4 regions of the Erwinia sorbitola genome follow, and region 1 is predicted to be linked to each of the others. Evidence: predicted binding sites of a transcription regulator. Region 1 holds the regulator's gene; each other region holds the start of a gene.
What was found. Region 1 encodes Fur, which represses iron uptake genes when iron is present. Its sites were predicted from a motif close to ATAATAATGAGAACNACTATCAA; they were not measured.
Positions count from the first base shown of each region.

Region 1 (7,606 bases):
GCCAACCGGCACTTCCACCAGCGTACGACCCAGATCCTCAACCACACGGTCAATCATCGCACTGGAGACCAGAGTTTTGCCAACGGCAACCTCTTTGCCCCACTGCGGACGGTGCTGGAACAGATACTGAATCGCTACCGCCAGATAATGGTTCGGATTCATCAGGCCCGCGGGGGTGACAATGCCGTGACGGTCGTAATCAGGATCGTTGGCAAACGCCAGATCGAACTTGTCACGCAGCGCCAGCAGGCCCGCCATCGCAGACTCAGACGAGCAGTCCATACGGATCACGCCGTCGTGGTCGAGGTGCATAAAGCGGAAAGTCTGATCGACAGCATCGTTAACGATGGTGAGATCAAGCTTGTAGAACTCCGCAATACGCTGCCAGTAAGCAATACCGGAACCGCCCAGCGGATCGACGCCAATCTTCAGACCGGCCTTCTGGATCGCTGCGATATCCACGATCTCAGCCAGACCTTCAATATACGGCTGGATCAGATCCTTTTCCGTCAGATGTCCACTGGCCCATGCCTGATCGAGAGGAATACGTTTTACATCTTTCAGCCCGTCTTTAATCAGCGCATTGGCGCGATCTTCCACCACTTTCGTGACGTTAGTATCTGCCGGTCCACCGTTTGGCGGATTGTATTTAATCCCGCCATCTTCCGGCGGATTATGCGAAGGCGTGATCACAATGCCATCGGCCTGTGCGCCACCGGCTTTATTGTGTTCGAGGATCGCATTTGAGATAGCAGGGGTTGGCGTATAGCCGTTGTCCTGCTGAACGATCACATCAACACCGTTAGCCGCCAGTACTTCCAGTACCGAGATAATTGCCGGTTCAGAGAGCGCGTGCGTATCTTTACCCACGAAACAAGGGCCGGTTACACCGTTCTTTTTACGTTCTTCCGCAATCGCCTGGGCAATAGCCAGAATGTGCATCTCATTGAAGCTGTGACGACCCGCACTGCCGCGATGTCCGGAAGTACCAAACTTCACTGCATGCTCTGGATTACCCAGCTCAGGTTGCAGGACATAATATTGAGATGTTAATTGTGCAACGTTAATCAAATCGCTCTGCCGGGCGGGTTGCCCGGCACGGGGGTGATTGGCCATTGGCGCTTCTCCCTGACGCTTCAGTTAGAGGGTACCGCAAACTTTCTCTGTCAGCTCCACCGGGAACTGCATCGACAGCATAATGTGTTCCACCATGCTCCGTTTACGGTCAGTGTTTGTGTTGGTAATCACCCAATACGGTGTGCCCGGAATGTGCTGCGGCTTGGTATGGGTGCCGTTCTCTACCAACGTTTGCTGGTTGCCTGCGAAGTAAACGCGAGTACGCCCTTGCAGAGACTCAGTCGCTGCACCAAACGCTTTGGCATCCAGACTGTATAAAGTCGATAAAATCAGCATAAAACGATTCACCGCGCGTTTCTGCTCTGCATACTCATCTGAAAGCAGCAGTTCACGCATCGCGCGGACACGATCCTGCGGTCGGGATTCAGATTTAATGCTTTCCGCAGCGGAGGCTTTAACCGCCGTCGCCGCAGAAACATTAGCCGCAGCAGAGGCAGTCTGACCCGCAGTGAACTTCAGCATACGGCGCAAAATATCGGATGCGCTTTCTCCGATATGCTGAGTGTGGCTGGCAATATAACGGTATAGCTCTTCGTCGACTTCTATCGTTTTCATCATGATCCAGTACAGTTATAGCTAGTATCAGAACCGATCGTTCAGGAAAAAATCCTTGTCGCCAGCATGGCGTTGAAACGTTCCAGTTCTAACATCAGGATTATAAAGTTAAATCCTGCCGGGGTGTAGCGCCAGACCCGTTTCAGGGCAAAAGTAGGAATATGCCGCAAAAGGATCATGCCTGCTATTTGCACCAGCGGCAGAAGTTGTAAAATCCATGATACCCTAAGCCTTCATGCCAACTGTAAGAACTTTCACTATGAATTTGAATTTCCGCCTGCAAACTGAACAATCCGCCACCGAAGGACTTCCGCTGGTGTTGATCCACGGCCTGTTTGGTAGCCTGGATAATCTCGGCGTACTGGCAAGGGGATTAAAAGACGATCGCCGTCTGATTCAAATCGATGTGCGTAATCACGGTTTGTCTCCGCGTGCGCAAGAGATGGATTATGCGCTGATGGCGCAGGACGTCCTCGATACGCTTAACGAACTAGAGATCGATCGTTTCAGCGTGATTGGGCACTCAATGGGCGGCAAGATCGCCATGTCCCTGACCGCGCTGGCTCCCGATCGGGTGGCTGAGATCGTGGTTATCGATATTGCACCGGTTGCCTACAGCACCCGCCATCACGACAATATTTTTACCGCACTGAATGCAGTCACCGAGGCCGGTATCACCACGCGCAGTGATGCAACAGCGCTGATGCGCCAGACGATCGATGAAGAAGGGGTGATTCAGTTTCTGCTTAAATCATTCCACGACGGTGAATGGCGCTTTAACGTTCCGGTGCTGTTGGCATGTTATGACAAGATTATCGGCTGGCAACCGCTGGCCACCTGGGATAAACCTGTTCTGTTTATCCGCGGAGATCGCTCGCCCTACGTCGCCGACGAGTATCGTGATGCGCTGCTGACCCAGTTCCCGCAGGCACGCGCGCATGTTATTGCTGGTGCCGGCCATTGGGTACATGCAGAAAAACCAGATGCGGTTTTGCGCGCAATCCGTCGTTTTTTAGCGTTGTAAAAACGATTATTTACGCCAATGATTATCCTCACAATAATCCGGGCCTCCTCTTCGAGCGTACTTTTGGCGCTGACGGACGGCCTGGCTATCACTCCCCTGGAGCATTGATAACGATGTGACCGGTGGAATCGAGGCAGCCAGCGCAGGTGCGGCTTGAAGTATCAAGGGTATAAATGATTGTCGTCACCTCTTTCGCTGGGGTATGATGGCGCGCTAAAATTTTGCCGCTGCGCCTTATCAGGCGGCATAACGGCCCTATTCATCAGCAATCCAGCCTTCAGTATTACGATTCCTATGGCAAAAGAGAACACGGACCGCACGACGATCGATCTGTTTGCAGATGAACGGCGTCCGGGACGACCCAAGACTAATCCGCTGACGCGTGATGAGCAGCTGCGTATCAACAAACGCAACCAGCTCAAACGCGATAAAGTGCGCGGCCTGAAGCGTGTCGAGCTAAAAATGAACAGTGACGCGGTTGATGTCCTGAATCAGTTGGCGCTGGAGCGCAATATGAGCCGCAGTGAGCTGATCGAAGAGATGCTGCTGGAACAGTTGCAACGCCACCAGTCCTGATTGTATCGGGGCCTTAGCACTCAGCGACAAAACTGACAGCATTACTGATTTATCCGCTCACGACGGTCTGTTATCATTAGCGATATCTGCTAAAAAATCAGCAGTCACCATATCATTAAGATTCAAGAGGTTATTAAACTCATGGCACTCGTCGGCATTTTCTTTGGTAGCGATACAGGCAATACCGAAAACATTGCAAAAATGATCCAGAAGCAACTGGGGAAAGATGTTGCAGAAGTTCGTGATATTGCTAAAAGCAGCAAAGAAGACCTTGAAGCCTTTGATATTCTGCTGCTTGGTATTCCTACCTGGTACTACGGTGAAGCCCAGTGTGACTGGGATGACTTCTTCCCGACGCTGGAAGAGATCGACTTCACTGGTAAACTGGTAGCGCTGTTTGGCTGTGGCGATCAGGAAGACTATTCCGAATATTTCTGCGATGCCATGGGCACCATTCGCGACATTATTGAGCCAAATGGTGCCGTGATTGTTGGCCACTGGCCAAGCGAGGGTTATCACTTCGAAGCCTCTAAAGGCATGGCAGATGACAACCACTTCCTTGGTCTTGCCATTGATGAAGATCGTCAGCCAGAACTCACTAACGAGCGCGTTGAAAAGTGGGTAAAACAAATTTCTGATGAACTTCAGCTGAAAGATATCATCGAAGCATAACCACACCCGCTTGATGTGGGAGCTATCTCACATCAAGCAAGTGGTTTTTCCTATAGAAGTAATAGATACATGTTTGTAACTTTCATCTGCAAAACTGTACAATAACCCCATCGGTTACCCGCTTACTCAGCGCCTGCCCCACTTTTTGAGAATGTGAGTCGCTCAAAGAGTGGTGAGATGGTGTAAATCGAAATGCTGACCCGGCATAATTCGGACGCGCGCTTCCCTGGATGTAACGACACTTATCCTTACATCCCTTGCGGTTTCAGGCATCCCTTTAGGTTTTCATTTCGCAGTATCAGCTCTATACTGAAACGCACTCATCTTTAGCGTTGACCGATGTTCAGGGCTTTACAGCCACTAAGTGACTAGCAAAGTAACAGGACAATATCCGCATGACTGACAATAACACCGCATTAAAGAAGGCCGGCCTGAAAGTCACGCTTCCCCGACTGAAAATTTTGGAAGTGCTTCAGGAACCAGAGGGCCATCACGTCAGTGCGGAAGATTTGTACAAACGCCTGATTGATATGGGCGAAGAGATCGGTCTGGCCACGGTTTACCGTGTGCTGAACCAGTTCGATGACGCGGGGATCGTTACCCGCCACAATTTTGAAGGCGGTAAATCCGTTTTCGAATTGACCCAGCAGCACCACCACGATCATCTGATCTGCCTGGACTGCGGTAAAGTCATTGAGTTTAGAGACGAATATATTGAGGAGCGTCAGCGTGAAATCGCTACGCGTCACGGTATCAAACTTAGCAATCATAGCCTGTATTTGTATGGCCACTGTGCGCTGGGTGACTGCCGTGAAGACGAGACTCTGCACGATAAATAATCTGTACGACTCAGTGTTAAAAACCGGTGGTTTACCACCGGTTTTTTTATACCTGTTTTACAGTGACTCCTCCCGGCTGAAACGCTGCCCATCGGCACTGACACTGCGGATTTTCACCCCAGGTTTAACCAGCGGTGGGTTTTGCCTGTCGTAGCGCTGCCAGCTCTTCCCGTCATCAGTGCTAAACGCTATCTCCACCCCAGGTAAAGCGGTATTAGCTTCAAGCTTTCCGCTTACAATACGCGCCCCTGGCACCGGCAAACGGTATCTGATGCCGTGCTTCTCAAGCTTCGCCAACTCACGCTGACCGAGAATATTGGCAAACCGCTGCCAGTCCAGAAGCAGAGCCTGCTGGTCAACCCAGTGTGTCTCACCGCCCCGATACTCTTTACCCGCCTGATAATCCTGCTCCCAGGAGGCACGATGCCAGGCCCGTTCAGCCAGAGAGAACAGACGCGGGAACATCATATATTCCATATTGTCATCAGTTCTCACCGTTTCACTCCACAGCTGGGCTGACATACCCGCTGCACCCGGCCAGGCTTTATCAGACTTCGCGCTGAAATAATGGCCGTCACGGTCTGTGGATGTTTCCGCATTTTGTGGCAGGTTATCCGGTGCAAAACTGAACATTTTCCGCTCGTCACTGAAACGGGTTCCCCAGTAATATCCTCTTTCGAGCGGGTTCACCTCATAGGGGAAATCCATATAGAGATAGTCAGGATTGGAAATAATCACCTGATAGCCCTTGTTTGCCCAGTCATTTACCGTATCGAAACCACCCCAGTAAAGCGTATCCCAGAAGTTAACTGCGACCTCTGGCGTGGCAAATGCGTGAGCATCTTCGGCATTTTTTAATCCATCCTGCCATGCCTGCATTCGGTTAATGCCATGCTGTTTCAGCAAACCGCTGACCTTAAGTGCAAAATAACTGGGAAGATGAGCAAGATCGCTTACCTTTCCTGAGGCGATCATCCCCTGACAAACCGGAGATTTTGCCCATGGCAGATCTTCTCTGCTCATATCAAGCTGGCCTTTACCCGCTTCCGGGCGTTTGATATCGGTGTAGCCTGGACCAAGACGGATATTTTTGGCTTCATCACCGCCGAAGTGCCAGCTGCGCAGCGGCTGCCCCGCTTCGTGATGCATAAGCTGAATCTCACTGATAACTTTATCGGCAAAGTGCAATGATGAATCCAGGCAGGGATTCAGATAGCTGGTGCGATCGTAAAGCTGTACTGAGGTGGTATTGGAGTCATCCTCCGGATCGACCAGCCGGTATTCTGACGCCAGTTTATCCTGTCCGGCCTTTTTCAAACGCTGATAGCGCGCTTCCATGGCGATCACCGCCGCACGAGCATGGGCAGGCATATCCACCTCTGGCAGAACCTGAATCCCGCGTGCTTTAGCGAATTTCACAATCTCAATGTAGTCCTGGCGGCTGAAATAGCCGCTGCCGTTATTATCGCTGAACGGCCCTGAACCTAACTGCGGTAACAGACAGCGTTGTTCTTTGAGATCGTGGCATCGCCGGCCGCCAACCTCGGTCAGCTCAGGCAAGCCGGGGATCTCAATACGCCAGCCTTCATCATCGGTCAGATGGAAATGGAAGACGTTAACTTTCCAGGCAGCCATCTGGTCAAGCATCCGCAGGATCGCCGCTTTACTGTGAAAATTTCTCCCTACATCAAGGAAGATGCCCCGGTAAGCAAACCGAGGAGCATCATCAGCTTTCAGCGTGGCAATGCGGCCGCTGCCGTCCGCCGGTAACAGTGACATAATCGATTGCAGCCCGTAGAAAACGCCCTGCTCATCATAGCCAGTCACCTCAGCCCGATCTTTATTGATAACCAGACGATAGGCACCCGATTGCGCAGGAATATCCTTTAGCGCTGCCGGATCAATGCGGGTACTCACCGGATACCCTGCCTTATTCAGGCTGATACCGAGCAGCGAAAAACGCTGTCTGACCGCTTCCGCACGCTCGGCTGGCAGGCTTGCCAGCTCAAGGTGGACGCCGTTGCTAAGGTCGGCATCGTCTTTTGCTATCACAACCTTTAGTGGCGTGGGGGTAATCTGACCGCGCAGATCATCAGGTGCCAACTGTTTGATGTCATGATTTTTCGTAAACCGGCTGTTAGCCTGCATCAGGATATTTTTATCCTCAGCCTTACTTTTCCACTGGTCGCCAAAAGGTGCCACAAAGCTGGTGAGGTCTTCGGTATCGGTAACCTTAATGATTTGTGGGCTGGCATCCCCCGATGTCACATACCAGCGTGGCATGACATCAGTGATAAACAACTGCCAGTATTCATTGACGATCGGAATGGCAATTGACGCACCGGCCGCAATACCAGCAAACTTTTCTGTTGGCTCCAGTCGGGTCAAATCACCAACAATATGCACCATCCGAAACTGATCGCTCTCCACGGCCAGCGTTTTGTGCACATTACTCATATAAATCGCCCAGTTTTTACTGGTGATTGTCGGGCCATTGTTCGTGAGCGTAATTGTGGCGCGGTTACAGGAAGCCCAGTCGGCCCCCAGCGCGGCGCAGTCTACCCCGTGCAGAGCGGCCTGGTTATCAGTGACCTCATAGCGAACACCAAAGTGACTGATTTGATTGACCAGACTCTGACTGGCAGGAACCGCACTGCTCCCCAGGAAACTAACGACAGCCAGGGCTAACAGGCTGATTTTTTTATTGTTCATAGTTGCATCCTTCCTTGTCGCTTACCGAATATTTCATCTACATTTCCAGCCCTTTTTCCTCACGCTACAGAGTCAAAACAGGGTAAAAGGC
Region 1 is NZ_CP046509.1:3,259,551-3,267,156, forward strand. Features, by position in the region: gene pgm (phosphoglucomutase (alpha-D-glucose-1,6-bisphosphate-dependent)) at 1-1,116, opposite strand, end outside; gene seqA (replication initiation negative regulator SeqA) at 1,141-1,692, opposite strand; gene ybfF (esterase) at 1,952-2,716, shown strand; gene ybfE (LexA regulated protein) at 3,011-3,292, shown strand; gene fldA (flavodoxin FldA) at 3,434-3,964, shown strand; gene fur (ferric iron uptake transcriptional regulator) at 4,360-4,803, shown strand; gene GN242_RS14740 (beta-N-acetylhexosaminidase) at 4,861-7,515, opposite strand; gene chiP (chitoporin ChiP) at 7,588-7,606, opposite strand, start outside.

Region 2 (7,606 bases), 630 kb from region 1:
GAATGGTGTCGACTTTCTTAAAGTTACCGTCCACTTTCGCCAGCAGCTGCGGGTTAGCTTTCTGCACCAGCGGACGCAGCAGGTTAACAATCTTCTGCGCGCCATCAACGTTGGCCTGGAAATCCCACAGATCAGTCCGGCTGTAGCGGTCTTCTTCACCGGAAATTTTGCTGGAAGCGACTTCCTCAATCAGACCGGCAGCACCGCCCACGACTTTGCCCGGAGGGAAGGCCAGCTCACTGATTCGGGTTTGCAGATCCAGCACATCTTTGTACAGCTGGTCGGCGAATTTATCCATACCTTTGGTGGTGTTATCAGCAAACAGTACCTTTTCCAGACGGTGGAAACCGGTGAACTTCGGATCGGATGCTTTCTTCTCGAAATCATCTTCACGGGCATCAATGGCACCGTCGAGATCGGAGAACAGTTCAGCGATAGGTTCGATGCGCTCATAGTGCTGACGGGTTGGTGCAAACAGCGCTTTTGCCTTCTCCAGATCGCCCGCTTTCACCGCATCGGTAAAGGCTTTGGTGCCCGCAACCAGCTGTTCGACTTCTTTAGTGACATACAGCTTGTAATCAGCAATCGGGCCAACCAGTTGCAGCACATCAGGCTTGCCATCGTTGACTTTGCTGCCGTTGGCTTTAACGATCAGCTTGCCTTTCGGGTTGCTCAACAGGCCGCAGGTAATGTCGTACTCACCGGCTTCCAGGTTAGCCGTCAGCTTCTGGGTGAAGGATGGCGCGATATTTTCACGCTCTTCCACTACCATCACGCCTTTCAGAATCTCCCACTCCAGCGCTTTCTGGCTGTTATTTTTGATGATGAACTGTGTTTTCCCGGCATCAACCGTCAGCGTCATCGGCTCACACTGTTTATCGGTCACGCTAACGTTAACCTTCGGGATATCGGCAGCCAGCGCAGCACCGGACGAGGTGAGAGCCGCAAGCAGAGCAGCATTCAGTGCCTGGCGGCGAAAGTGTGTGGTCATAAAGTGATCCCAGTTAAAGTGTTATAAGCGGCAGACCAGTGGTCTGCCAGACAGAATCAGCGCGTGGTACGCGCAGAGGTCGAAATGGTGCGCGCGGGCATAGCAAACAGCAGCAACGCAGGAACCAGATAGATAAACCATACGGCCACTTCACTGACGCTTGGCGCTTCCTGGTAGCCCAGCAGCCCTTCCAGCAGAGTACCGATAACGCTGTGAGTGGTTAACACGCCGCTGAAGTCGAATGCCAGCTGCTGGAAGTGATTCCACAGCCCGGCTTCATGGAAAGCGCGGATCGCCCCGGCGGCCAGACCGGCTGCGACAAAAATGATAAACAGGCTGGTCCACTTGAAGAAACTGGCAAGGTTAAGGCGTACCCCGCCCCAGTAAATAAGCATACCCAGCACCACTGCGGTACCGAGGCCCAGCATCGCTCCCAGCGGCGGGCCGTAGCCCACATCCTGCTGAAATGCCGCCAGCAGGAAGAAGACTGACTCCAGGCCTTCACGTGCCACGGCCAGAAACACCATCATCACCAGCGCCCAGCCGCTGCTGTTGCCTTTCTGCAATGCGCTGTCGACAGCATCTTCCAGCTGCGCTTTTACGTTTCGGGAGACTTTGCGCATCCAGAACACCATCCAGGTGAGGATCACTACGGCGACAACGGCAACCAGGCCCTCGAACAGCTCCTGCTCTTTCTGCGGAAATTCGCCAGTGGTTTCATTGATAAACCAGCCCAGTGCCAGGCACATAGCGGCGGCAACAAACACCCCAATCCACATCGCGCCAAACCACTGGCTGCGCTGGGTGCGTTTCAGATAACTGGCTATCAGGCTGACAATCAGCGCCGCTTCCAATCCTTCGCGTAACATAATGAGAAACGGGACAAACATGCCATACACCTCAGAGCGTGAAATCAGGTCAAAAACCGTAAAGATAAGTAAAATAAAAACGATACTGATTATCATTATCGCGCATTAAATTACAAGATGGCTGGAAGATATTTTCGTGTTTTGCGAGGAGGGTAAAAGCATTCGAGGTAGCTGCGGGCGGGCAGTTCCTCAACGCCAGGCCCCGTCAGAGAGCCTGAACGTATAGCGGGAATGGCAGAAAACAAGCCTATACGCTGGCATCAGACAACGCCAGCGCACAGAGAACGATTATTAGTCGGCCTGGTATTCCGCTTCAGCGGCATCAAAACGCTGCTGCGCGGCGGCAGATGGCGCTTTGCCCAGCAGGCTGAACGCCACAATGGCAATCGTGGCAAACAGGAAGCCCGGGATGATCTCGTAAAGATTCAGCCATGCATACTGTTTCCAGATCAGAACCGTTGCCGCACCGACAATCATACCGGCCAGTGCGCCATTACGCGTCATGCGCTTCCACACCAGAGAAAGCAGTACTACCGGCCCGAATGCAGCGCCAAAGCCCGCCCAGGCGTAGCTCACCAGCCCCAGCACACGGTTGTCCGGATTCGCCGCCAGCGCAATGGCAATGGCGGCCACCAGCAGCACCATAAGACGCCCGACCCATACCAGTTCACGCTGGCTGGCACCCTTACGCAGGAAGTTCTTATACAGATCTTCCGTCAGCGCGCTGGAACAGACCAGCAGCTGGCAGCTAAGAGTGGACATTACTGCCGCGAGAATTGCCGACAGCAGAATACCGGCAATCCAGGGGTTAAAGAGAATACGCGCCAGCTCTATAAAGATACGCTCACCGTTTTGCGAGACTTCGCCCGCCTGATCCGGATGGTTCTGGAAGTAGGCAATACCGAAGAAGCCCACGGCAACGGCACCCGCCAGGCAGAGGATCATCCAGACCATGCCGATACGGCGCGCGGTACGAATGGAGCGATGAGAATCAGCAGCCATAAAACGCGCCAGAATATGCGGCTGACCGAAGTAGCCCAGTCCCCAGCCCAGCAGAGAGATAATCGCCACAAAGTTCAGGTTCTTCAGCATATCAACGTTGCCGAGGCTTTTTGCTTCGATCACTTTCATCGCATCATCCAGGCCACCGACGGCGAGGATAACCATGATCGGCGTCAGGATCAGAGCAAAAATCATCAGGGTGGCCTGAACAGTATCCGTCCAGCTCACTGCCAGGAACCCGCCAACGAAGGTGTAAACGATAGTGGCTGCGGCACCGGCCCACAGCGCCGTTTCATAGCTCATGCCGAAGGTGCTTTCAAACAGTCGTGCGCCCGCCACCACGCCCGAGGCGCAGTAGATGGTGAAGAACACCAGGATAACCAGCGCTGAGATCACCCGCAGCAGCTTGCTGGAGTCTTCAAAACGGCTGGAGAAATAGTCAGGCAGCGTGAGGGCATTATCATGATACTCAGTCTGCACACGCAGACGGCCCGCAACAATTTTCCAGTTCAGCCAGGCACCAAGTGTCAGGCCGATGGCAATCCAGCTTTCGGAAATCCCGGAAAGGAAGATGGCACCCGGTAGCCCCATCAGCAGCCAGCCGCTCATATCCGATGCACCGGCAGAGAGCGCAGTTACCACGCTGCCCAGACTGCGTCCACCCAGAATATAGTCATCAAAGTTTTTCGTTGAACGGTAAGCAATAAAACCAATCAACACCATGCCGAGAATATAAATACAAAATGTCACCATCATTGGCGTACTTACAGTCATTCAGGTTCTCCACTTATTATTAGTTTCCACAGCGGGAGGCTGTATATGCGTCAGCTGCCGGAACGTAGCAAGCCAGCGCAAGGTTATGGCATCCAGCCGGGGGCGGTATCCTGCCGTAAACGGCTGTGTGGCACAAACGATTTAACACAGCTTGCACATCCATTTCACCAGGTTGTTACCTCTAAATGTTGGCAGGTTGCACTCCATCACATTTCGCCCGGTTGCACCCGCACAACATCCTCATTAAACCCAGGGTTTACGGCACTCTGTAAACCTGGCGAGATTCTTGCAGCAATATCCATGCCGCTTTTTGTGCGTTAACAAAAAGCCAGTTTTAAAGTTTGAGGATAGGGTCACATTTAACGAGGTTGCACAAAGTTGCAACATCAGTGATATTGCACCCTATCATTTGTTATCCACTGATTCAGGAGCTGTAAGGCATGGGCACAACTACCATGGGCGTGAAACTGGACGATGCCACGCGTGACCGGATTAAACAGGCCGCACTGCAAATTGACCGCACCCCGCACTGGCTGATCAAGCAGGCTATTTTCAACTATCTGCACCAGATTGAGCAAGGTACTGCATTGCCTGAACTTCCAACCGGCAGCACCCCGGTTGAAACTGAGGAACGCCCGCCGGAGGAGACGCATCAGCCCTTCCTCGACTTCGCCGAGCAGATTCTGCCACAGTCGGTCGCCCGTGCCGCCATTACCTCCGCCTGGCGTCGTCCTGAAACGGAAGCGGTGCCGATGCTGCTGGAGCAGGCGCGTTTACCACAGCCGCTGGCAGAGTCCACCCACCGTATGGCATACCAGCTGGCGGACAAGCTGCGGCACCAGAAAGGTGCAGGCGGACGCGCCGGAATGGTGCAGAGCCTGCTTCAGGAGTTCTCCCTCTCCTCACAGGAAGGGGTGGCGCTGATGTGCCTGGCTGAAGCGCTGCTGCGTATTCCTGATAAGCCAACCCGCGATGCGCTGATCCGCGATAAAATCAGCAACGGCAACTGGCATTCGCATCTTGGCCGCAGCCCGTCAATGTTCGTCAATGCCGCCACCTGGGGCCTGCTGTTTACCGGCCGCCTGGTCGCCACCCATAACGAAGCGAATCTTTCGCGCTCCCTGAACCGGATTATCGGTAAGAGCGGCGAGCCGTTGATCCGTAAAGGGGTCGATATGGCGATGCGCCTGATGGGTGAGCAGTTTGTTACCGGAGAAACCATCGCCGAAGCGCTGGCTAATGCCCGTAAACTGGAGGAGACGGGTTTCCGCTACTCCTACGATATGCTCGGCGAAGCCGCGCTGACGGCCCAGGATGCGAAAGCCTATCTGCTCTCGTATCAGCAGGCGATTCATGCCATCGGCAAGGCCTCAAACGGTCGCGGTATCTATGAAGGCCCGGGCATCTCGATTAAGCTCTCTGCCCTGCACCCGCGCTACAGCCGTGCGCAGTATGAGCGGGTGATGGAGGAGCTCTACCCTATTCTGAAATCACTGACCCTGCTGGCGCGCAGCTACGACATCGGCATTAATATCGATGCCGAAGAAGCCGACCGCCTGGAGCTGTCTCTCGACCTGCTGGAAAAACTCTGCTTTGAGCCGGAGCTGGAAGGCTGGAACGGCATCGGTTTTGTTATTCAGGCCTATATGAAACGCTGCCCGATGGTGATCGACTATCTTATCGATCTGGCCCAGCGCAGCCGTCGCCGCCTGATGATCCGCCTGGTGAAAGGGGCTTACTGGGACAGCGAAATCAAACGCGCCCAGATGGACGGGCTGGAGGGATATCCGGTCTACACCCGCAAGGTATATACCGATATCTCCTACCTTGCCTGCGCTCGCAAACTGCTGGCGGTGCCAAACCTGATCTATCCGCAGTTCGCCACCCATAATGCGCACACGCTGGCGGCTATCTATCAGCTGGCAGGCAATAACTACTATCCGGGTCAATATGAGTTCCAGTGCCTGCACGGCATGGGTGAACCGCTGTACGAACAGGTGGTGGGCAAAGTCGCGGACGGTAAGCTTAATCGCCCCTGCCGTATTTATGCTCCGGTTGGTACTCATGAGACCCTGCTCGCCTATCTGGTGCGCCGCCTGCTGGAGAACGGTGCCAACACCTCATTTGTTAACCGTATTGCCGATGCCACCCTGCCGCTGGATGAGCTGGTCGCCGATCCGGTTTCCGCCGTGGAAGCGCTGGCGCGCAGCGAAGGGGCCGTCGGCCTGCCGCATCCAAAAATCCCTTTGCCGCGTGAGCTGTATGGCAAGCATCGCCAGAACTCCGCCGGGCTGGATCTGGCCAATGAACATCGCCTTGCTTCACTCTCCAGCGCACTGCTGAACAGCGCCAGCCAGACCTGGCAGGTGCAGCCGATAATTGATGCTCCGCTGGCAGCAGGCGAAAGCAGCCCGGTAATTAACCCGGCTGAACCAATGGATGTGGTGGGATATGTGCGCAGCGCGACTGCGGAAGAGGTCTCTGCGGCGCTGGATGCCGCTGCGGGTGTCGGGCCGATCTGGTTTGCCACGCCGCCGCAGGAGCGTGCCGCCATCCTTGAGCGGGCGGCCATTATGATGGAAGGCCAGATGCAACGCCTGATCGGCATTCTGGTGCGTGAAGCGGGTAAAACCTTCAGTAACGCCATCGCAGAAGTCCGTGAAGCGGTAGACTTCCTGCACTATTATGCGGGCCAGGTTCGCGACGATTTCGATAATGAAACTCATCGTCCGTTAGGCCCGGTGGTCTGCATCAGCCCGTGGAATTTTCCGCTGGCGATCTTCAGCGGTCAGATTGCCGCCGCGCTGGCCGCCGGTAACAGCGTGCTGGCGAAACCCGCCGAACAGACGCCGCTGATTGCTGCCCAGGCGGTGGCGATTCTGCATGAAGCAGGTGTGCCGCAGGGCGCACTGCAACTGCTGCCAGGCGCAGGGGAAACCGTTGGCGCGCAGCTGGTGCAGGATGAACGGGTTCGCGGCGTGATGTTTACCGGCTCCACGGCCGTTGCCACCCTGCTCCAGCGCAATCTGGCCGGACGCCTTGATCCGCAGGGCCGTCCGACGCCGCTGATCGCTGAAACCGGCGGGATGAATGCGATGATCGTCGACTCATCCGCACTGACCGAGCAGGTGGTGACCGATATCGTTGCCTCCGCCTTTGACAGTGCGGGACAGCGCTGCTCTGCCCTGCGCCTGCTCTGCGTCCAGGATGATGTGGCGGAACATACCTTACAGATGCTGCGCGGTGCGATGGCCGAATGCCGCATGGGTAATCCGGAACGCTTCTCAACCGACATTGGCCCGGTGATCGATGCCGAAGCCAAAGCGGGAATTGAGCAGCATATTGAGTCAATGCGCAGCAAAGGCTTTAGCGTATTTCAGGCGGCACAGCCGCAGGCCCCAGGCCGCCACGAATGGCAGAGCGGTACCTTTGTGATGCCAACGCTGATTGAGCTGAACAAGGTTGAGGATCTGACCAAAGAGATCTTCGGCCCGGTATTGCACGTGGTGCGCTTTGCGCGCAATACCTTGCCGCAGGTGATCGATCAGATTAATGCCTCCGGCTACGGACTGACGCTGGGCGTGCATACGCGTATCGATGAGACGATTAATCAGGTGGTGCAGAAAGCCCACGTCGGCAACCTCTATGTGAACCGCAACATGGTCGGTGCAGTGGTGGGTGTGCAGCCGTTTGGCGGTGAAGGGCTGTCCGGCACCGGGCCGAAAGCCGGTGGCCCGCTCTATCTCTATCGTCTGCTGTCGCACCGTCCGGATAATGCACTCTGCGTTACCCTGAATCGTCAGGATAAAGAGCGCCCGCTGGACGCCACGCTGCGTCCGGCGCTGCTGCTGGCGCATCAGGCTCTTACCGCCTGGGCCGCAGACCGCCCGCAGCTGGCAGCCTGCTGCGAACGCTTTGCCGAGCTGGGCCAGGGGGGCACCGTGCGTCTGCTGCCGGGCCCAACGGGGGA
Region 2 is NZ_CP046509.1:2,631,336-2,638,941, forward strand. Features, by position in the region: gene efeO (iron uptake system protein EfeO) at 1-991, opposite strand, end outside; gene efeU (iron uptake transporter permease EfeU) at 1,048-1,881, opposite strand; gene putP (sodium/proline symporter PutP) at 2,152-3,636, opposite strand; gene putA (trifunctional transcriptional regulator/proline dehydrogenase/L-glutamate gamma-semialdehyde dehydrogenase) at 4,077-7,606, shown strand, end outside.
Region 2: the regulator Fur is predicted to act here: its motif matches at 1,934-1,956, upstream of efeU (iron uptake transporter permease EfeU).

Region 3 (7,606 bases), 2.2 Mb from region 1:
TACAACATGTAAAGCAGTGGAATCCGCTACTTTTTAGCTAAAAAACCAGAGTAAAGAAGTGCAAATATGCCTGCATAATTATCAATTATCGGGTAAAAGATAGGCGTGTTTAACTACCGAGGACAATTTTCTTTCCGCAACCGATGAGAAGCAACAGCGCGGATAAGTTGTAAATATTATGGACAATATGTGCAAGTTCTGGCAAAACCGCTCTTCTCTCTTTTCTTCTGCTTATTCCTTTTCCGGTGAACAACACTGGCGTAACGCGCTTTAGTCCCGCTTCCTCAGATTAAATTCCTGTTTTTTTCTGGCAGCCTGTCCTCTTTTCGGACTGGCGCGTGATGACGTTATTGTGTGGAAGAAAAATCATGTTTTACTGGATGTTACTGGCACTGGCGATTGCTTTTGAAATCACCGGCACGCTTTTTATGAAATGGTCAAACGTTAACGATAATCAGCTGGGATATTTCCTGATGCTGGTGATGATCGCCCTCTCTTATATTTCCCTCTCTATTTCTATTAAAAAAATTGCGCTTGGCGTCGCTTATGCGATGTGGGAAGGCGTCGGTATTTTATTTATTACGCTGTTCAGCGTGCTGTTATTCGATGAGTCAGTCTCGGTATTTAAAATGGTGGGGCTGGTGACGCTGGTAGTCGGCATTGCTCTAATTAAATGTGGCACCCAGAGCAAGAGCAGGGGGCAGCATGCCAGAGTTTGAATGGATACATGCAGTCTGGCTGTGCGCAGCTACCGTGCTGGAAATTGTTGCCAATATATTTCTTAAACTTTCCAATGGGTTTAAACGTAAAACCTACGGCATCCTGTCATTACTGGCGGTACTGGCCGCCTTTAGTGCCCTGTCCCAGGCGGTAAAGGGCATTGAACTGTCTGTCGCCTATGCCTTGTGGGGCGGGTTTGGCCTTGTCGCCACTATCGCAGCGGGCTGGATACTGTTCGGGCAGCGCCTTAACTACAAAGGGTGGATCGGCGTGGTTCTGCTGCTGGTTGGCATGGTGCTGATTAAACTTGCCTGACCCCGGGTGCCGTGGCGAACAGCGACTCTCCGTGCCGGCCTGAAAGCGATTTATTCAATGCGAAACAGCCATCTACCCTGTAAAGTCTGAAGCAGTAATATCACCAATGCAGGGATCGCACCATGACTCAAAAAAAAGCTACGCTGATCGGACTTATCGCTATTCTGCTGTGGAGCACGATTGTCGGGCTGATACGCGGCGTCAGCGAAGGGCTTGGTGCGGTGGGTGGCGCAGCGATGATCTACACCCTCAGTTCACTGCTGTTATTGGTAACGGTAGGTTTTCCACAGGTTAAACGATTTCCCCGCGCCTATCTGCTGTTTGGCAGCCTGCTGTTTGTCAGCTACGAAGTCTGCCTGTCGCTGTCGCTGGGCTACGCCCGCAGCGCTACACAGGCCATTGAAGTTGGTATGGTGAACTATCTCTGGCCCAGTATGACCATTATTTTATCAGCGCTGGTAACACGGCAGCGATGCAGCCTGCTGATTGTTCCCGGGCTGGTGCTTTCGGTGGCCGGAATTTGCCAGGTTCTGGCGGGCGATCATCAGCTCTCTTACGCCGAAATCAGCAATAACCTCGCCTCTAATCCACTCAGCTACGGTCTGGCCTTTGGCGGGGCAATTATCTGGGCGATCTACTGCGTGGTTACCCGGCAAATCGCCCGGGGAAGTAACGGTATTACGCTGTTTTTTATGCTGACTGCTCTGGCGCTGTGGGTAAAGTATTTCTCAACTCCGCAGCCGGAAATGATAATTAACCTGCGGGTGCTGGTAAGTCTGGGGCTGGCAGCCATGGCGATGGGCTTTGGCTATGCCGCATGGAATACCGGGATCCTGCATGGCAACGTCACCATACTGGCAACCGCCTCCTACTTTATTCCGGTGATTTCCGCCCTGCTGGCGGCCTGTATCCTGCGCGCCAGCCTGTCGATCGGCTTCTGGCAAGGGGCCGCCATGGTCAGCCTGGGAGCGCTGCTGTGCTGGTGGTCAACGCGCGGTCAGAGACCAAATGCGGCTTAAGATCCCGGGCAACTGAGACTTCGCCGCTGTAAGAGAGCGTGGTGAAAAGTGCAGGAGTGGAGTTTGGGTCGGCTACCGGTAGTACATCGCAATGCGCTGACCGTTGACCTGCTCCACGGTCACGGGCAGATCGAAAATCTGCTCAATCACCTGGGGCACCATTACCTGCTCCGGCGTCCCGCGAAATACGACCTTGCCGTCCTTCATCGCCAGAATATAGTCGGAGTACGCCGAGGCAAAATTGATGTCGTGGATCACCAGGACAATCGACTTTTCTAACTGATCGGCGGCGCGTCTCAGCTGCTTCATCATCGCCACGCTATGTTTCATATCAAGGTTATTTAGCGGTTCGTCCAGCAGTACATACTGCGTATCCTGGCACAGCACCATCGCTACAAATGCACGCTGCCGCTGGCCTCCCGACAGCTCGTCCAGATAGCGATTACGCAGCGCGGACAGCTCAAGAAATGCCAGTGACTGCTCAATATGCTGGCGGTCGCGATCGTTGATCCGCCCTTTGCTGTAAGGATAGCGGCCAAAGCTCACCAGATCCCACACCGTCAGGCGGCTGGTAAAGTGGTTTTCCTGGCGCAGCACCGAGAGTACCGTTGCCAGTTTTTCACTGTTGGCGTCGCTGACGTCGAGCGCATCCACTTTAACCTCGCCGCTGTCTGCATTGAGCAGGCGGCTGATCACCGACAGCAGCGTCGATTTTCCTGCTCCGTTTGGCCCGATAATTGAAGTAATGCCTGATGACGGCAGCGTTTCGCAGATATCCTGCAATACCGGCTGATTACCATACTGTTTGCTGACGTGCTTAATTTCGATCACTTCGCGCCCTTCCTCAGCAGTAAATAGATGAACAAAATGCCGCCGCTAAACTCAATCACCACCGAAAGCGTTCCGGCCATATCCAGCAGTCGTTCCAGAATCAGCTGGCCGCCGACCAGCGTAATAATGCCGATCAGCACACAGCCGGGCAGCAGATGGGCGTGACGCCAGGATCCCATCAGCGGATAGGCGAGGTTAACAATCAGCAGCCCGAGGAACATCATCGGCCCCACCAGCGCGGTCGATACCGCCACCAGCAGCGAGATCAGCAGCAGTAAACCAGTAACATGACGCTGCCAGTGAATGCCGAGCGCGATAGCTCGATCCGGCCCCAGCGCCATCACGTCCAGTCGGTGGCGCAGCCGCCAGACCACCAGCGCCACCAGCATAATCACCAGCGCTGAAATAAGCAGCACATCTGCGTCGGCGCGGGTAAAGGTGGCGAAAATTCGACTTTGCAGCACGGCAAACTCACCTGGCTCCATCAGGCGCTGCATCAGTCCGGAGATACTGCGGAACAGCGTACCGCACACCAGCCCAATCAATAGCACCCGGTGCAGATCCAACCCGGCACCGCCCAGCAGCCAGCGGTAGAGCAGCGTGGCAAACATCACCAGCAGCGCACTTTCCGCAAGAAAACGCCCCACGCTGCCAAAAATACTCAGCCCGCCAACATCCAGCGCGAAAATCAGCAGCGTCTGCATCAGCACAAACAGTGACTCCAGCCCCATTACCGAGGGGGTCAGAATTCGGTTGCGCGTCAGGGTCTGAAACAGCAGCGTGCTGATGCCGGAAGCAAACCCTACCAGTACCATGGTGGCGAGGATCTGCCCGCGATGCCGCAGGATATAAGCGGTATTGCCGTTCAGGCCGATGGTCATAAATATCCCCATCAGCCCCACCAGTAGCGCAGCCAGCAACAGCAGGCGCTTTCCCGGGGACAGAGAGACAGAGGCGTCAGTGCGCATGGCGTTTCGACCTCACAATCAGTACCAGGAAGACGATCGCGCCCAGCACGCCAAGCAGCGCACTGACCGGAATTTCAAACGGGTGAATAATCAGACGGCCAATAACATCGCAGCCGATTACCAGTATCGCGCCAATTAACGCCACCCAGGGTACGGTTCGGCGCAGATTATCCCCCAGGGCCAGGCTGACAATATTGGGTACGATTAACCCGAGGAACGGCAGCACGCCCACCACCACAATCACCACGCCGCTGATCATCGCAATAATTGCCATCCCTATCAGCATCACGCGTCCGTAGTGCAGCCCGACATTAACCGAAAAGTCGCGTCCCATGCCCGCCACGGTAAAGCGGTCGGCAATCACAGCGGCCAGCAGCGTCATCGCGCCCACCAGCCACAACAGTTCGTAACGCCCCTGCATCACGCTGGAGAAGTCGCCGGACTCCCAGCCCCCCAGCGACTGGAGCAGGTCAAATTTCATGGCAAGGAAAGTGGTCACCGAGCTGAAAACCGCTCCCAGCATAATTCCGGCCAGCGGAACCATCAGGGAGGATTTCATACGAATACGCTGAATCAGCAGCATAAACAGCGCGGTTCCGCCCAGCGCAAACAGCGTGGCGACTCCCATTTTTAGCATGATTGGTGCGGCAGGGCTGACGATCATCACCAGCAGCAGTCCGAGGCTGGCAGACTGCGTGGTACCCACCACGGAAGGCTCAACAAAACGGTTTTGCGTCAGCATCTGCATAATCAGCCCCGCCACGCTCATTGCGCTGCCTGCCAGTAGCAGAGCTGCGGTGCGCGGAAAGCGACTCAGCATCAGAATCTCCCGCATTTCCGGATCTGACCACAGGCTGACCAGCGTAACGCGGCTGACGCCGACAAACAGGCTGCAAACAATCAGGCCCAGCAATAGTGCCAGGCCTGTAATAAAGGCAAAGGATTTCATTTACGGCTGAGTTTTCGCTTTATCCAGCACCTGCTTCACCTGGGTCATCAGATTACTGTAGCTCTGAATACCACCGGCAATGTAAAGCGAACCGGAATCGAGATATACCACCTGCTGTTTTTTCCAGGCATTGGTTTTACGCACCAGCGGGTTGTCCAGCACCTGCTGTGCAGAAGCCCCCTCTTTGCGGCCAATGGCGCTATCGCGATCCAGTACAAACAGCCAGTCCGGATTGGCTTCCATAATGAACTCAGGAGAGACCGCATTACCGTGCTTGCCTGTTTGCGGGAAGCTGGTAGCCGGTTTAAAGCCCAAAACATCATAGATAAAACCGAAGCGGGAGCCAGGTGAGTGGGCGCTAATTTTACCGCCGTTAATCATCAGCATCATGGCGCTTCCGGCGTGGGTCGATTCTTTACGCAGATCGGCAATCTGTGTATTAAACGCGGCGATGACTTCGCGGGCCTTATCCTGCTTATCGAAGATAGTGCCAAGCTGTTCGGTGCGTTCAGTCAGGCTCTGCACGAAGTGCTTTGGATCAAGGTCGAGAGAAATTGTTGGAGCAATTTCACTCAGCTTGCCATAGGCCTCGATAGCGCGGGCACCGGCGAGAATCAGGTCAGGTTTCGCATTGCTCAGGGCTTCATAATCAGGTTCAAACAGCGTGCCCGCATTGAAATACGCGGAGTCGTTGTACTTCGCCAGATGCGCCGGGTAATGCGCGCTCGTCTGCGGTACTCCGATTACCTTGACGCCCAGGGCATCGGCAATATCCAGCGTTGCCGGGCTGAGGATCACCACTCGCTGTGGGTTTTTCGGCACGGCAGTGGTGCCCTGCGCGTGAACGATCTCAAGCGTTGCGGCGTCTGCTGCCAGAGCCACGGGGGCAGAGAGCAGCATGATGGAAAAAAGCGTTGAAACCAAAGCCTGAGGGAAGCGCATTTTCTCTCCTGAGAATCAGATAAGTATTAAAAATGAGAATGATTCGCGTTAGATTTTGTTGCCGGATAATAACGACTACGTCTGCCAATGGGTAGCCACAACATGTCATTCTGCGCTCAAAAAAAAGCCAAAATTCATAACTTGCGGCAATTATGTAGATTGTGAAGAAATGATGAACGCCATAACCTGCTGTTATAGATGAAATAAAATCCGATCGTTTACTTTTATTGACAAAAGTGGCCAATTGTGGAGATTTTATGGATTCGTATTAATCACCATAGAAACGAGAACAATTATCGTTATCATGCACATTCTCTTACAACACCATACAGAATGAGATGATGCGATGAACAGGTACGGACACTTTCGACTACACCCTCTGGCGCTGTTATTGACGGCGACTATCGCCGGTACGGCAGTTGCCGCTGGCGACATTAACGCCGACGGCGAAGATGAAAACGTAATGATGGTTCAGAAAACGGCAGAGCAGGAGCTGAAGCAACAGCCAGGCGTGTCGGTCATCACCGCAGAGGATATCGCTAAGAATCCGCCAGTTAACGATTTGTCCGACATCATCCGTAAAATGCCCGGGGTCAACCTGACCGGTAACAGCGCCAACGGCAGCCGGGGCAATAACCGCCAGATTGATATTCGCGGTATGGGTCCGGAAAACACGCTGATCCTGATTGACGGCGTGCCGGTCAGTTCACGTAACTCAGTACGCTATAGCTGGAAAGGTGAACGTGACAGCCGTGGTGACAGCAACTGGGTACCTGCGGAGATGGTTGAACGGATTGAGGTTCTGCGTGGCCCGGCCGCTGCACGTTACGGATCCGGTGCCGCTGGCGGTGTGATTAACATCCATACCAAACGTCCGACCAAAGAGTGGCACGGCTCACTTTCGCTGTTTACTAACCAGCCGGAAGACAGTAAAGAAGGCGACACCAAGCGCACCAACTTCAGCCTGAGCGGCCCGCTGGCAGGCGATGCACTGACCATGCGCCTGTATGGCAACCTGAACAAAACAGACGCTGACGCCGCCGATATCAACCAGGCACAGAATGGCTCGTATGCCGCTGGCCGCGAAGGGGTGCGTAATAAAGATATTAATACGCTGATTTCATGGAAAATCACGCCCTCACAGATTATGGATTTCAGCTATGGCTACAGCCGCCAGGGCAATATCTACGCAGGGGATACGCAGTACAGTAACGGCAATATCAGTCCGGGCGGGCTGGTTGATTCGCTGTATGGTTCCGAAACTAATCGTCTGTATCGTCAATCTTACGGCATGACCCATAACGGCTTCTGGGACTGGGGCGACTCAAAACTTGCCTTCAATTACGAGAAAACCAATAACACGCGCCTGAAAGAGGGAGCGGGTGGTCGTGTAGAAGGAATGATTAACAGCGACGAATACAGCACCAGCCGCCTGCAAAACTATCGTGCCAGCGGAGAAGTTAACGTGCCGTTTGATCGCTGGATTGAACAAACCGTCACCCTTGGTGCCGAGTGGAATCATGAAAAACTCGACGATCCTGCCTCCATGTCAGCAACCGATGCCAGCGGTGAGACGATCGGTGATATATCGGGTAATCCGTCGGATCGTAATACGGAAAACAGCGCAACCACCGCAGCTGTCTATTTCGAAGACAATATCCAGCCATGGGAAGGCACTTTCCTGATCCCGGGGCTGCGCCTCGATCACCACAGTGAATTTGGTGCCAACTGGAGCCCCAGCTTAAACGTCTCCCAGGAACTGGGTGAGGGATTCAAGCTGAAAGCGGGTATTGCCCGGGTGTTTAAAGCGCCTAACCTCTATCAGTCCAGCGAAGGCTATCTGCTCAGTACCCGTGGCAACG
Region 3 is NZ_CP046509.1:738,882-746,487, reverse strand. Features, by position in the region: gene GN242_RS03385 (LacI family DNA-binding transcriptional regulator) at 1-12, shown strand, start outside; gene GN242_RS22000 (protein YdgV) at 179-274, shown strand; gene mdtJ (multidrug/spermidine efflux SMR transporter subunit MdtJ) at 369-719, shown strand; gene mdtI (multidrug/spermidine efflux SMR transporter subunit MdtI) at 706-1,035, shown strand; gene yddG (aromatic amino acid DMT transporter YddG) at 1,158-2,054, shown strand; gene GN242_RS03365 (iron ABC transporter ATP-binding protein) at 2,127-2,885, opposite strand; gene GN242_RS03360 (iron chelate uptake ABC transporter family permease subunit) at 2,882-3,853, opposite strand; gene GN242_RS03355 (ABC transporter permease) at 3,843-4,802, opposite strand; gene GN242_RS03350 (siderophore ABC transporter substrate-binding protein) at 4,803-5,744, opposite strand; gene GN242_RS03345 (TonB-dependent siderophore receptor) at 6,091-7,606, shown strand, end outside.
Region 3: the regulator Fur is predicted to act here: its motif matches at 6,022-6,044, upstream of GN242_RS03345 (TonB-dependent siderophore receptor).

Region 4 (7,606 bases), 1.6 Mb from region 1:
GATTAATCGCCATAGCGGCAAGGCTGTTTAGCAACGGTTTATCTTTTTAAACGCATAATTAACTCAATTTTGTGATCTACTTCATAAAATGTTGCCTGAAAAACGCCCGGTATGTATAATTTTATAGCGATTTTCAATAGAAGCTGTAAGCAACTTATCATGAAAAAATTCTTCAAATACGTGTTCAGAGTGTATGTCGATACCTTTAAACATGTACCGCCAGGCATCGTTCTTTAAACCTGGCAGCACCGAAAAACCCTCGATAACACGTCGGTCAGGGACTGGACCGATGGTTATCACCTTCTCTGACAATCACCGTAGAAAAATATTGCCTTATCGTGCTTCCTGCGCGAATCTGTGGGCTATGCCAAATACTCAGCTTTTCCTCACCGCCACCACGACCACCACCGCTTCTGGCGGAGTGTGGCGAGTTTGCGTGTCTGAATAGTTAGCAAACCTTTCCCTCCCGCCGGTTACCGACGGGGTTGCATCTTTCTCCGTGGTTTCCGGCCTTAAACAGGCAAGTAACAGGAGAAATAGCATGCCAGACGCCTCTGCGTTGTTAGTGATTGATATGCAGGCTGGATTACTGCACGGCCCGCAGGCTCCCCATGATAAAGCACGTTTACTGCACAACGTTTCCCATCTGATGATGGCGGCACGTGCGCGCCAGGTACCGCTGTTTTTTGCGCAGCATACCGGGCCTGCGGATTCACCGATCGCCGCAGGCAGCACGCTCTGGCAGCTCGCCGCTGAACTGCCGCTGTCCGACTCTGACCGCTGTTTCAGCAAAACCCGGCCATGTTGTTTTACCGCAACTCCGCTGCTGAGTTGGTTACAGGATGCCGGTGTGAAGCGGCTGGTCATTGTGGGGATGAAAACGGAATATTGCGTTGATACCACCTGCCGGGCGGCGGCAGATCTGGGATTTGAGGTGGTGCTGGTGAGCGATGCGCACAGCACGACGGATAGCGCGGTGCTGACGGCAGAACAGATTATTGCTCATCACAATACGACGCTGGCCGGGCCATTTGTACGGCTGATAGCGACAAAGGATATGTTCTTTTAGGAAATCTGCAGGGCTGGTTAAGTATTCGGGTATCGCCGGGTTTCTCAATTCAGTCTTGCGTTGATGCCTGTTTTACGGCTGTGATCAGGTGAATTTACTTGCCTGTCCATGGCCGTTTTATTTTTCTCTGATACCGCACTTTTCCCTTAATAACGCACTGACTGACATCTGACCGCGATCCTGATGCACTAAGCTGTAGGTTTCCTGTGGTACAAGTGAGCCTGCTTTATGCTTTATCGCCGTTTTGAAAGGATGATCAATATCTTCAGGGATGCCCCGGCGGAGACGCCCCCTGACAACGTCTGGGCATTCTATCTCTACTATCTGCGTCAGGTGTGGCCGTGCTTCGCTCTGTTACTGGTGATTGGGCTGATTGCATCGCTGATTGAAGTGGCGCTGTTCCGCTATCTCAGCCGTATTATCGACCTGGTAAACAGCACTCCCGCCGCCACCTTTTTTAGCGATCACGGCAGTGAACTGCTGTGGATGGTGGCGGTGGCGCTCATCTTCAGGCCGCTGTTTATTGGCCTGCACGATCTGCTGGTACACCAGACCATTAACCCCGGCATGACCAGTATGATCCGCTGGCAGCATCATAACTATGTGCTGCGCCAGAGCCTTAACTTCTTCCAGAACGATTTTGCCGGACGTATCGCCCAGCGCATTATGCAGACCGGTAACGCCCTGCGTGACTCGGCGGTACAGGCGGTGGATGCCCTGTGGCATGTGCTGATTTACGCCATCACCACGCTGGTGCTGTTTGCTGAAGCGGACTGGCGGCTGACCATTCCGCTGCTGATCTGGATTGTCGGCTATGTGCTGTGCCTGCGTTACTTTGTGCCACGTGTTAAAGCCCGTTCAGTGGCCTCCAGCGATTCACGTTCGCGCCTGATGGGCTGCATTGTTGATGGTTATACCAATATCACCACGCTGAAACTGTTTGCCCACAGTGACCTGGAGCGTCAGTACGCACGTGAAGCCATTGGCGATCAGACGGCGAAAACCCGCAGTCAGGGGCGTATGGTTACCGGTATGGATGTGGTGATCACCACGCTCAACGGTCTGTTGATTATCAGCACCACCGGGCTGGCGCTCTGGCTGTGGACGCAGTCACTGTTAAGCGTTGGGGCGATTGCACTGGCAACCGGGCTGGTGATCCGCATCGTGAATATGTCTGGCTGGATTATGTGGGTGGTGAACGGCATCTTTGAAAATATCGGCATGGTGCAGGATGGCCTGCAAACCATTGCCCAGCCGGTAAAAGTCAGCGATAAGGCACAGGCTCCGGCACTGCGCGTGCAGCAGGGCGAAATCCATTTTGACGGCATTCGCTTTAACTACGGCGGTGAACGCACGGTCATTGATAATCTCCAGCTGACCATCCGGCCCGGTGAAAAAATCGGCCTGATCGGCCCGTCCGGAGCCGGGAAATCGACGCTGGTCAATCTGCTGCTGCGGCTGTATGACCTGAACGGCGGACGCATTTTGATTGACGGCCAGAATATTGCCGAGGTCAGCCAGGAGAGCCTGCGCGCACAGATTGGCATGATCACCCAGGACACCTCGCTGCTGCATCGCTCGATTCGTGACAACCTGCTGTATGGCCGCCCGGATGCCAGTGATGAAGAGCTGCAACGGGCTATCCATCAGGCCAAAGCGGATGAGTTTATCCCGCTGTTGTCCGATCCGCAGGGGCGTAGCGGGCTGGATGCTCACGTAGGCGAACGCGGGGTGAAACTTTCCGGCGGCCAGCGCCAGCGTATTGCCATTGCCCGCGTGCTGCTGAAGGATGCGCCGATCCTGATTATGGATGAAGCTACCTCTGCGCTGGACTCCGAAGTGGAAGCGGCGATTCAGGAGAGCCTGGAGACACTGATGGGAGAGAAAACCGTGATCGCCATTGCCCACCGTTTGTCGACTATTGCGCGAATGGACAGGCTGGTAGTGCTGGATGAGGGCAGGATCGCCGAGATTGGCAATCACAGCGAGCTGCTGGCGAAAGGGGGTCTGTATGCGCGCCTGTGGCGTCACCAGACCGGCGGTTTTGTGGGTGAAGTGTAATTAATTCGGCATGGGCGACGGGCGTTATTTATTGCCCGTCTGGCTGCCGCCACGGCAGCGCCGTTTTAGCTTCTTCTGCCCAGGCGCGTATCCCCTCGCGCTCCTGACGCAGGAAATCGGCCACTGCATCATGCAGCCCGGGATGGCGCAGCAGATGCCAGGACTCCGTCAGCACCGGTTCGAAACCGCGTATCAGCTTATGTTCACCCTGCGCTCCGGCGTCAAAACGCTGTAAACCGTGCTCAATGGCATACTCCATCCCCTGGTAGAAACAGGTTTCAAAATGCAGCCGGTTGAACTCCTCCAGGCAGCCCCAGTAGCGGCCATAGAAGGTGTTGCCGTCCACCAGGCTGAACGCCATCGCCACCGGCTCTCCGCGCTGGCTGGCAATCACCACACGAATGGCCTCCGGCATACGTTCGGCCAGCAGGCTGAAGAAATCGCGCGGCAGATAGGGCTGGCGGCCACGCACCCGGTAGGTATTGGCATAGCAGGCGTAAACAAAATCCCACTGTGCTTCGTCTACTTCTGCGCCGTGATACCAGACAAATTCCACCCCCTGACTGGCGACCAGCTCGCGCTCTTTACGCAGCTGCTTGCGCTTGCGTGAGGTGAGGAGATCAAGAAAGTCCTGGAAATCGCGAAAGCCACGGTTGTGCCAGTGATACTGACAGCCGAGGCGCGGCAGCCAGCGTTGATCCTGCTCCAGCCGCTGGCGAACACCCTCGTCGCTAAAGTTAATATGGCCGCTGTAAAGCTGCTGCCCTGCGAGGAATTCAGGCAGCGCCCGCAACAGCTGCGCTGCTGCCTGGTCATCGCCCAGCAGCCGCGCGCCGCTGACCGGGCTGAAAGGCACCGCCGACAGCCATTTGGGATAGTAGGGGATCCCCGCCCGCTCGCTGGCCTCGGCCCAGGCGTGATCGAAGACGTATTCACCCATCGAATGGTTTTTTGCGTAGCCGGGCATCGCCGCTTTTATAGTGCCATCCTCCACCCACAGGAGATGCTGCGGCAGCCAGCCGCTGGCAGCGCTCACTGCACCGCTCTGTTCCAGCGCAGAGAGAAAGGCATGACGTAAAAAGGGCTGATCGTTGGGAGCCAGGGCATCCCACTGACTGGCCGGAATATCGGCCAGCTGCGTCAGAAGAGTGAGGGACATCGGCGTGCTCCGCGTGACTATCAGGGAAGGGAACGCTCTACGTTACTGCTTTTCACGGCGGGATCAATCCGTTATTCACGCATGCAGGTGTAAAGAAGCCTCATACTCATTCTCATTATCATTTAGCTTTGTTATTCTTGCCGGCCTTATGTGCGTTGTCACGCGTGCGCGGCTTTCAGGTTTACAAGGCGGATTTATGGCGGGTGTTCAGGGTTATCGCTTATTTAATGTGGTACTGGCGCGTAAGCAGGTGCTTTCTCCTTCAATGCTGTGCTGCGTATTCAGCGGTGATGATGTACGGCAGATGAAGATGGATGCGCCGGATCAGCGGATTAAGCTGCTGTTTCCTTCGCTTAACGGCACCCCATCGGCGCTGACCGGAGAAGGGGCATGGTGGGAGATGATCGCCGGGATGCCCGCAGAAATTCGTCCGATCCCCCGCACTTACACCCTCCGCCATGTCAATGCTGAAGCGGGCGAAGTGGAAATAGAGTTTGTGATGCACGGTACTGAAGGCCCCGCTTCCGCCTGGGCGCTGGCGGCCGAAGCGGGCGATGCGTTACAGATGATAGCTCCGAATCGTGCGCATGTGGCAGACAGCGGCGGCTACGAATGGAACCCTCATCCAAAGGTGGAGCGGGCGCTGGTGGTGGCCGACGAAACCGCCTTCCCGGCGGCTAAAGCTATTCTGGAGCAGCTGGCGGAGTGGCCCAGTCCGCCGCTGTTACAGCTGTTTATCGAGGTACCAAAGCGCGGCGACTGTATCGATCTCAGCCACTATCCGTTTGCTGAAGTTCACTGGCTGCCGCGTGAAGAGAGCGGGGCGTCTCACGGTGAAGCGCTGCTGAGTGCGGTAAAACAGCATGTGATCCTGCCTGATGCTGCGCCTGAACAGCAGGAGCTGAAAGATGTGGCCGAAGAGGAGTTGCTGTGGGATCGCGCCGATAGTGTAGATAGCCGTTTTCACGGCTGGGTGGCGGCGGAGTCCAGCGCGGTGAAGCAGCTGCGCCGTTATCTGGTGGGCGATTGCGGCCTCTCTAAAGAGAGCATCAGCTTTATGGCTTACTGGAGCCGCGCACCGCGTCGCCAGGCTTGATCAGCGCTTCATCAGCCGCTGGCTGGTGTCTCTGAGGGTGTTATAGAACCAGGTTTTCGCGGTGATATCGCCGATCTCGGTGTGTGCGTACAGATATACTTCAAGATTCGGTAGTTTAAAGGGCAGTTCAATCACGCGTCCGTTGCCGCGTGCTACATAGATTTTCGCCGCGCTGGAGGGCAGCGTCACCAGCAGTTCGCTGGAGGCAATCAGCTCCCCCAGCGCGGCAAAGTGTGGCACTTCCAGCGCGATGCGGCGCTCAAAGCCATACTCTTTTATCCGCTCCTCCACCATGTAATGGCCGCTAATGGTCGACACAATAATGTGCTGCTCATCCAGATAGGCATCCAGCGTCAGCGTGTCGCCAATGCGTGGATGCTGGCAATTCAGCAGGCAGACGTAGCGCTCATCCATAATCCGGTCACGCTGCGCCAGCGAGATGCTCTCGTTACGGCTGCATAGTGCGGCGTCAACTTTACCGGTCAGCAGCCATTCATCCAGTTTCTGCATCTCCACCGGGATCACCTCCAGCTGAACATTGGGGGCGAGAGTGCGCAGATGCTGTACCAGACCAGGCAGCAGCAGCAGTTCGCCGAGGTCGGAGAGCGCGAGACGAAATTTGTGAAAGGATGTTTCCGGCGCGAAGCTGCGGGTGTCTGCTACTGCCTTTTCAATGCTGCTCAGAGACTTTTTAAAAATCGTATAGAGCTGGCTGGCTGTCGGAGTGGGCAGCATCCCTTTACGGCTGCGTTTAAACAGCTCGTTACCTGTCTCAACCCGCAGCCGTGCCAGGGCGTAGCTTGCTGAGGGCTGCGTGATAAACAGGCGCGCAGCGGCCCCGCTAACGCTCTGAGTTTCATAGATAGCGATAAACACCCGTACCAGGTTGAGATCCATTTTGGCTGACATATAGCCCTTATCTATTATCAAAGATTAATACTATCTATTTGAACTATTTTAAGCGCTCTAATACCATCCCTTCTACGTTTTTTTGATATGTTCTCCCTTTTTTTTCATATCGTAATTACTTCAATAAAATCAAAATAATAACTAACTTCCTTGAACTTTTAAGGCAGGAGTGGGCGTTTTGCGCCCGTCATCGCGGAGCTAAATATGAAACATGAAATTGTCGACGTCATCGTGGACTGGATTGACGATCACCTCGAAGAGGGGCTGAATATCGAAACGGTAGCGGCCAAATCAGGCTACTCAAAGTGGCATCTGCAACGTGCGTTTAAAGAGCAACGGGGCATTACCCTCGCCACTTTTATACGCAGCCGCCGTCTCGATCAGGCTGCATCTGTGCTGGTCAGTTCCACCAAAAGCATTATGGCGATTTCAATGGATCTCGGTTTCTCTTCTCAGCAGTGTTTCCAGCGGGTGTTTAAGAAGCACTTCAACGTTACCCCGCGAGATTACCGTATCCAGTACCGTCAGTACCATTAATCCCGGAGCCTCTGAATGTCACAGTTGGTTAAACTGGCCGCCGTGCTGGCGGCGTTTTGTCTCACTCCCCTGACGCAGGCTGCGGTAGTCAGCCATCCTCAGATGAGTGCGCATACGAATAACGGGCAGGGCAGCCCGTTCGGCTATGAACGCCAGCTGAAAAAGATGATGCGTCCGATTAACGATCTGCTGCCGCAGGGCGGGAATGACGAGGCGCAGCGGGTGCGGGAGCAGTAAGAGCCTGTACGATTGACAGGCGCAGGATCTGATTTCCCCCGTCATTTTTATCACAACGTAAAGTCCTTAAAATTCCGCAATTTTAAGCGCCCGTATCTTGAAAGAGTTCATAAATCATCGGTTATACTGTGCTCCCTGCTGATTTGTGAACTGGATGTTATGGAACGTTTCGTCGAAAACCTGATTTATACTTCGCGCTGGTTGCTGGCCCCTATCTACCTGGGGCTGTCGCTCGGTTTGCTGGCGCTGGCCATTAAGTTTTTCCAGGAGGTTTTCCACCTGCTGCCCAATGTGCTGGCGATGGCAGAAAATGAGCTGGTACTGGTGCTGCTTTCGATGATCGATTTGACGCTGGTGGGCGGCCTGCTGGTGATGGTGATGCTCTCCGGTTATGAAAATTTTGTCTCCAGACTGGATATCTCTGAGCACCGTGAAAAGCTTAACTGGCTGGGTAAGATGGATTCTGGCTCGCTGAAAAATAAAGTGGCAGCCTCAATTGTGGCCATCTCCTCCATCCATCTGCTGCGCGTATTTATGG
Region 4 is NZ_CP046509.1:139,190-146,795, forward strand. Features, by position in the region: gene GN242_RS21995 (hypothetical protein) at 160-237, shown strand; gene GN242_RS00600 (cysteine hydrolase family protein) at 542-1,069, shown strand; gene GN242_RS00605 (ABC transporter ATP-binding protein) at 1,298-3,130, shown strand; gene GN242_RS00610 (GNAT family N-acetyltransferase) at 3,159-4,289, opposite strand; gene GN242_RS00615 (siderophore-interacting protein) at 4,486-5,385, shown strand; gene GN242_RS00620 (LysR family transcriptional regulator) at 5,386-6,294, opposite strand; gene GN242_RS00625 (helix-turn-helix domain-containing protein) at 6,499-6,831, shown strand; gene GN242_RS00630 (hypothetical protein) at 6,847-7,068, shown strand; gene GN242_RS00635 (TIGR00645 family protein) at 7,228-7,606, shown strand, end outside.
Region 4: the regulator Fur is predicted to act here: its motif matches at 4,389-4,411, upstream of GN242_RS00615 (siderophore-interacting protein).